3 regions of the Cupriavidus sp. 30B13 genome follow, and region 2 is predicted to be linked to each of the others. Evidence: predicted binding sites of a transcription regulator. Region 2 holds the regulator's gene; each other region holds the start of a gene.

Region 1 (2,264 bases), on a different replicon from region 2:
TCGCCTTGGCCCGGATGCGGCCGCCGGTGATGTTGCCCTGCCCGCCCTTGGGACCGGCGAAGATCGCGCGTCCGGCAGCCACGTCGCTCTGCCGGATGCCGCTTTCCACGGTGACGTCGGTGCCGGCCTCGACCACCGCGCTCTCGATGAAACGCGCGTGCAGCCTGCCCTTGCAGCGCACGCTCGCCAGCGCCGCCGTGCCGTCGCCGCCCTGATGCGCGCCTTCGGCCTTGCCGATGATGCCGCCCTTGACCACCACGTTGCCGCCGGCCTCGACATGGGCCGCCTCGATGGTGCCGCTGACGATGACGTCGCCGGTCACGCGCACCGTCATGCCGGTCTTGATGTCGCCATTGACGCGCAGGGTGCCGTCGAAGGTGACGTTGCCCGAGTGCATGTCCACCGCTTCCACGTCGACCACCGGGCTGACCGACACGCCATGCGGCAACAGCGCGGGCGAGCCCGAGATGGCCGCCAGCAGCACCTGCGGGTCGGCGGGATCGGGCGCCACGCCGGCCAGCCCGTCGGCATAGGGCGAATCGTCGACCGCGGGCGCCGGCACCACCTTGCCGTACACGTCGAGGCCATCCGTGCCCGGGCGGGCCGGGATGCGGCGCATCAGCGGCGTGCCCGGATTGACCAGCAGCAAGGTGCCGAGGTCGCGCAGGTCGATGCGGCCGCTGTCGTCTTCTTCCACCAGCGGCTTGCGCGGCGCCAGCAGGCTTTCGAAGCGCGCCGGCGTGCCGGGCTGCGGCGCGCGCCCGGCGGCAATCTCCAGGCCCTCGCAGGCGCCCGCCTCGAAGGCGCCGCGCAGCGCGGCGGCGTCGACCTCGGCCACGACGCCGCGCTCGGCCAGCGCGGCGCGCACCTCGTCGCGCGTCACCTCGCGCCCGCCTTGCGCCGGCAGCAGGTCGAGCCGCACGCTCAGGCCGTCGGCGCTGACGTCGAACTCGAAATAGCCGTCTGTCACCTCGCCGACGAGCGCCTCCACCGGCGCGCCTTCGGTGGCGCGCTGGCACTGCGCGAGGAAGTTGCCGACCGTGGCGGTGTCCAGCCTGGCGCCGCGCCAGCCCCCGGCGGCCAGCGCTTCCTCCAGCGCGGCGCGGTCCGGCGGCATCCGTCCCGGCACCACGGCAAAGAACGCGTGCAAATGCCGCGTGGCCTCGTCGAGGCGGATCCGCAGGCCGCCTTCCGTTGCGCTCTGCGCTGCGCCGTCCATGGCGCTGACTGGGTGTTCTCCCCGGCTTTCCATTCCGTCTTTCCCCCGATGGGTCGTTTGCGGGCGCGCGGTCCCGACCGCTGCGCCCCGCGCAATCCGCCCTGCCCCGCCTTGCGGCGAGTCAGCCCGTACTGGCCGGGCGCGGCGGCATGCGATTGATGGCAGGCACTACGCGCTGCTGATCTATGTTCTTTCTAGCGCGCACTACACCAACGGCGGTTCGGGAGAAAACTTGAGCCCCCGGCCGAGGCAAAATGTACACTTCTGCCCATCGGCGCAACGCCGCGCTGCAACAAAAGGGGAACACTGGATGATCGTGCGAGACCGCCCATCGGGACTGAGGCTGTTCCTGGTCCTGCGTGGCTCGATCCTGTCGCGCATCTGGCGCGTGCTGCTGGTAAACGTGCTGCTCGCGCTGGCAGTCACCGTCACCCACGGCGCCTTCTTCCGGCACAAGGTCGCGCTCACGGCCATCCCGTTCACGCTGATCGGGCTGCCGCTGGCCATTTTCCTCGGCTTTCGCAATACCGCCGCCTATGACCGTTTCTGGGAAGGGCGCAAGCTGTGGGGCGAACTGGTGGTGCGCAGCCAGGACCTCGCGCGGCAGTGCATGAGCCTGATCGGCGACGCCGCGCCGGGCCATGCGCCGGCGGCGCCCGGCGCGGTGCGCCAGCGCATGTTGCTGCGCACGATCGCCTTCGCCTGCGCGCTGCGCAACCGCCTGCGCGGCAGCCAGGCCGGCACCGGCATCGATGCCGCCTGGCTGGCGCCCGCCGAACGGGACGCCATGCTCGCCAGCACCAACGCGCCCGCCCTGCTGATGATGCGCATGGGCGAGGATCTCGGCCAGTGCGTGCGGCAGCAGCGCGTGGACCCGTGCCTGGCGGTGGCGATCGACAACACGCTGTCGGCCATGACGTCCACCGCGGTGGCCTGCGACCGCATCCGCAACACGCCGATCCCGTTCTCGTACACGCTGCTGCTGCACCGTACCGCCTATCTTTACTGCTTCCTGCTGCCGTTCGGGCTGGTCGACACCACCGGC
Region 2 (2,264 bases):
GTAGGGGATGGCCGGCACCCGGCGCAGGTCGATTTCGCCCGGCCGCACGGCGCGCCCGCCAATGCCCCCCCGCGTTACGCGGTTGGCGCCTGGCGGCCAAGCCTCCGTCTCCATCCAGCGCCTTGAAGAGAAGGAACCGCTGATGCCTACCGGTATCCCACCACCACCTGCCCCGACTGTCCCTGCAGGACCGGCGTCAGCGCGCCCCTGCCCGGCACCTGGAACGCAAAGACGAAACCGTTGGCAGCATCGTCCCCGCCGAACGCGTCGGTCCGCCCCTCCGCGCCCGGCAACAGCACGCATCGCTGCGCATTGCACAGGTAGGCCTGCAGGTCGTGCGGCGGCGTGCGGTTGAAGGTGTAGCGCCACCGCACGGTGGTGATGGCGCCCTCCGCCTGCGGCAGGTAGCCGGTCGGCGTGATGGGTGCGGAGACGGTGCGCAGGCCCTTGCCATGCAAGGCGGGGCCGCTGACCGAAGCCGACCACGAGTGCAGGGTCTGTCCGGCCGGGGTGGCCCAGCCGTGGCTGCAGCAGGCGGCGAGCGCCGCCGCGGCAATACGGTTGGACCGGCGCGTCATAGCAGGCCGCGCAGTTGCGAGCGCAGGCGCGTGATGGCCTGGCTGCGGATCTGGCACACGCGCGATTCGGTGACGTCGAGCACGGCGCCGATCTCGCGCAGGTTGAGTTCCTGGTCGTAGCACAGCGACAGCACCAGCTTCTCGCGCTCGGGCAGGCGCTCGATGGCGCGGATCAGCGCTTCGCGCATGCCGCTTTCCATCAGCACGGTGAGCGGGTTGCCGTCGTCGCTGACGCTCAGGTGGCGGTCCAGGAAGTCTTCTTCGCCGGAGCGCTCGAAGTCTTCGTAGTGCAGCAGTTGGCAGCCGTACACCTCGTTGAGCAGGGTCTGGTATTCCTCCAGCGGCAGCTCCAGTTCCTGTGCCACCTCGGAGTCCAGCGGCGCGCGGCCGAGGGTCTGCTCGAGGCCGCGCACGGTGCGCTCGATGCGCCGCGTGAACTGGCGCAGGCTGCGCGACTGCCAGTCGTTGGCGCGGACTTCATCGAGCATGGCGCCGCGGATGCGCTGGCTGGCATAGGTCTCGAAGCGTGCGCCGTGGGTGTCTTCGTATCGCTTGGCGGCGTCGAGCAGGCCGATCATGCCGGCCTGGATAAGGTCGTCGAGCTGCACGCTGGCGGGCAGCTTGGCGGCAAGTTGCAAGGCGATGCGACGCACTAGCGACGCATGCGCGGTCACCGTATCCGTCTGTTCGAGCTTTCCCTGAATCGTGTACATGGTGGAATTCTCGTGAGTCCTGACGTGCGGGCCCGGCGTTCAGGCCAGGGCCGTGGCCGGCGGCGCCAGGGGCGTGGCCGGAGGGGTTGAGCGGTTTTCGGCCGTGGCTGCGGGCAACGGCCAGGCGGCGACGCCGGTGGCCAGGCGGCGCAAGGCGGCCGTGGCCGGCGCGGCGGCGAAGGCTTCCACCACGCAGCGGCCCAGCGCGGCGCTGCGCGCGACCAGCGGGTCGAGCGGCAGGCTGCCCGCGGGGCTGGCCTCCACGCCGAGATACTGGCTGGCGGTGCGCGCGAGGTTGCCGAGCACGGCGCTGGCGGCGGCGTCGCTGGCGGCGGCGTTGACCACCAGGTGGAAGCGGCGGCAGGCATAGAGATGGTTCAACTGCTTGATGCAGGCATAGGCCGCCTTGATCGAGGCTGGCTCCGCGCGCAGCACCACGATCAGGTTGTGGGCCGCGCCGGCCATCTGCGACAAGGCGCCCTCGGCATCGCCGCGGGCGTCGTTGAGCACGGTGCGGTAGCCGTTGAGCAGTTGCAGGTCGCCGCTGGCCTGCGCGCTGGCGGGCAGCACGCCGATGGCGCCGGCGGGACGCTGGCCCAGCGCCGCCTCGAGCGTGGCGGTGCCGCCCAGCACGGCGTCCAGCGTGGCCGCGGGCGCCGCGCCGGCCAGCCGCGTGGCGCGCGCGCCGGCGCGGTCTTCGTCGATCAGCAGGACGCGCTCGCCCTGCATGGCGAGTGCGTTGGCCAGGCCGAGCGCCACCGTGGTGGCGCCGGCGCCGGGATCGCTCGCGACCACCGCGATGCGGCGCGTCACGCGCGGCGCCAGCATGCGCCGCAAGCTTTCGGCCTGGTCCAGGGCGAGAGAATTCACGTCTTACTCCCCTTGCACCTGCGCCAGCGCCTTGAACATGCGGCCGCTGTCGACGAAGGATTCCGCGCCGGTGGCGGGCAGGACGGGGACGACGTCGCGCGCA
Region 3 (2,264 bases), 430 kb from region 2:
GCACGGCACCCAGGGCGCTGCGCAGCTTGTCCACGGTGGCCAGGGCCTTGTCGATCGAGTCGAGCGGGTTGGAGCTGCCCACGCCGGTGAATTCGGTGCTGGCGGTGGTGGCGCCTTGGGTGCTCAGTTCGATCTGCGTGGCGTTGGAGATCGTGGTGGCGGTGGAGCCGCCGTTGGCCAGCACGGCTTGGCCGGCCGTGTCCAGGGCGTAGTTCTTGCCGCCTTGGGTCACGTAGGCGACGGCGTTGCCGCCGGAGTCGGCGCCGACCTTGACCAGCTGGGCGGCGATGCCGCTGCCGGTGTTGCCGTTGGCTGCGTCGCCGACGCTGATGTCGGCGGTGTTCAGCGTGACAGCGCCGGTAGCCGAGTCAACCGAAGCGGCGTAGTAGTCGCTGCCGAACTTGACGACGTAGTTGGCGGTGGCGTTGCCGGCCGTGTCCAGCACGTTGCTCAGTTGCAGGTCGCTGGCGCTGACGGTGCCGCCGGTGGCGGTCGACAGCGAGGTGGCGGCGGCGCTCAGGTCCACGGCGTTCGGAGCCGAACCCGTGCCGGTCACGACGGTGGTGATCGGGGCGCTGGTCGGCAGCGAATTCTTGGCAACCGTGAAGCCGGTCATGCCCAGGGTGTTCGTGCTGATTTCCTTCAGGTCGATCGAGATGGTCTGGCCGTCTTGCGCGCCGACTTGCACCTTCAGCGACGAAGCAGCCGACGACAGCACCTTGACGCCGTTGAAGTCGGTTTGTTGCGACGTGCGGTCGATTTCAGCCAGACGCTGGGTGATTTCGTCCTGGATCGATTGCAGGTCCGAAGCCGAGTTGGAGCCCGTTGCGGCTTGCACGGCCAGGGTACGGATGGCTTGCAGGTTGTTGTTGACTTCGGTCAGCGCGCCTTCGGTGGTTTGCGACAGCGAGATGCCGTCGTTGGCGTTGCGCTGAGCTTGGCCCAGGCCGTTGATGTTGGCGGTGAAACGGTTGGCGATCGCCTGGCCCGCTGCGTCGTCCTTGGCGCTGTTGATACGCAGGCCCGAAGACAGACGCTGAATCGCGCTGTTCAGCGACGATTGCGACGAGTTCAGGTTGTTCTGCGTCATCAGGGACAACGTGTTGGTATTGATGACCATCGACATGGTACGACTCCTATTCTTTTACAGTGAGTTGTGCAATCCGGCTGTTGCCGCAACGTTGGCTGCCTGGCAATGCAGGGCGAGAAGTGCCACCGTTGTTTGGGTTATCGGTTGGGGCCGGGAAAGATTTAGAGTGACTTTTGCGATGGACTCAAACTGTCTGCCTATTTGTCCGCGCTAATAGTAAACAGGGAGTAAACAGGGCGGCGCGCGCGTGGATCAACGCGCTCAGCGCCGCTTGCGCGTGCGCGGGATATACAGGCTGACGAATTCCGGCGAGCTTTCGGCGCCCGGCACGCTGGCCATGGCTTCGGGCGCGTGGGCCGGGGTGATGACGGCGATGGCGTGCTTGTAGACGACCTGCGGCAGGGGATCGTCCGGTCCTCCGGCGAGCAATACCATATAGTTGTCGGCGGCCACGATCACGCCATGCAGGCGGGTGCCGCTGGACAGGTGCACGACCACGGGCTTCCGGCTCGCGCTGTGGGTGGACAACTGCTGGTGCTGCAGCTTCCGGCTAGGGCGGTCCACCCTGTTTTCCTTCTTGTTCACAACTTCTCCGGAAGAGCCCGCGCGGGTTCTGTCGGCTGGCAGGGATTCGATGACCAGGCCTGGACAACTGGGGTGTGACGCACTGCTGAGCGCGGGCTGCGGCCTGACCTGGGCGGAACTGGAAATGAAACATCCGCTCTCGGGGTCGGCCTCGGGGCTGGCTGCATGGAGCACCGCCGGTAGCGACTGATACGCTGGAGGCTGGTCCGATGCTGCCCCGCAATCGGTGGCGAGCGCCGCCGCCGGAAGAGAAAGGGAATACTTCAGGGGCGAGGGTAACAAAATTTTACAAATATGGACGGTTGGGGAGCGCGCCGGCACTAGAGGTTTTCCTCTAATAAAACGATTGCATCACAATGGCCGAATGTGGATTCATGCACACTTGCGCGGCAAATCCCAACACTGTCCGGGTTGCAGCCCCCGGTGCAACATGAGGTTTGCGCAGCCTCACGCAGCCCTGGCCTGCCCTCTCGGTGTCCTTCCGTGCCGCTCATGCGCCACTTGCATGGCGAAGCCGGCACTTTCCTATCAGAGATATCCCTGATAGAAATTGGATTTACACCTCATGTAAGCAGGTTTATATTCGCTA

What was found. The regulator FliA, encoded in region 2, starts transcription of late flagellar genes. The targets are predictions, from matches to a motif close to CTAAAGTTTNNNNNNNNNNNGCCGNTA.
Region 1: a site for FliA is predicted at 1,430-1,456, ahead of ACKI2N_RS06245 (DUF342 domain-containing protein). Genes of this name have one in related genera too.
Region 3: a site for FliA is predicted at 1,229-1,255, ahead of ACKI2N_RS31650 (FliC/FljB family flagellin). Genes of this name have one in related genera too.

Annotation. Positions count from the first base shown of each region.
Region 1 is NZ_CP188223.1:1,333,087-1,335,350, reverse strand. Features, by position in the region: gene ACKI2N_RS06245 (DUF342 domain-containing protein) at 1-1,219, opposite strand, end outside; gene ACKI2N_RS06240 (bestrophin family protein) at 1,530-2,264, shown strand, end outside.
Region 2 is NZ_CP188224.1:3,242,098-3,244,361, forward strand. Features, by position in the region: gene ACKI2N_RS33530 (flagellar protein FlhE) at 147-578, opposite strand; gene ACKI2N_RS33535 (RNA polymerase sigma factor FliA) at 575-1,291, opposite strand; gene ACKI2N_RS33540 (MinD/ParA family ATP-binding protein) at 1,331-2,161, opposite strand; gene flhF (flagellar biosynthesis protein FlhF) at 2,165-2,264, opposite strand, start outside.
Region 3 is NZ_CP188224.1:2,816,683-2,818,946, reverse strand. Features, by position in the region: gene ACKI2N_RS31650 (FliC/FljB family flagellin) at 1-1,126, opposite strand, end outside; gene ACKI2N_RS31645 (RNA chaperone Hfq) at 1,352-1,675, opposite strand.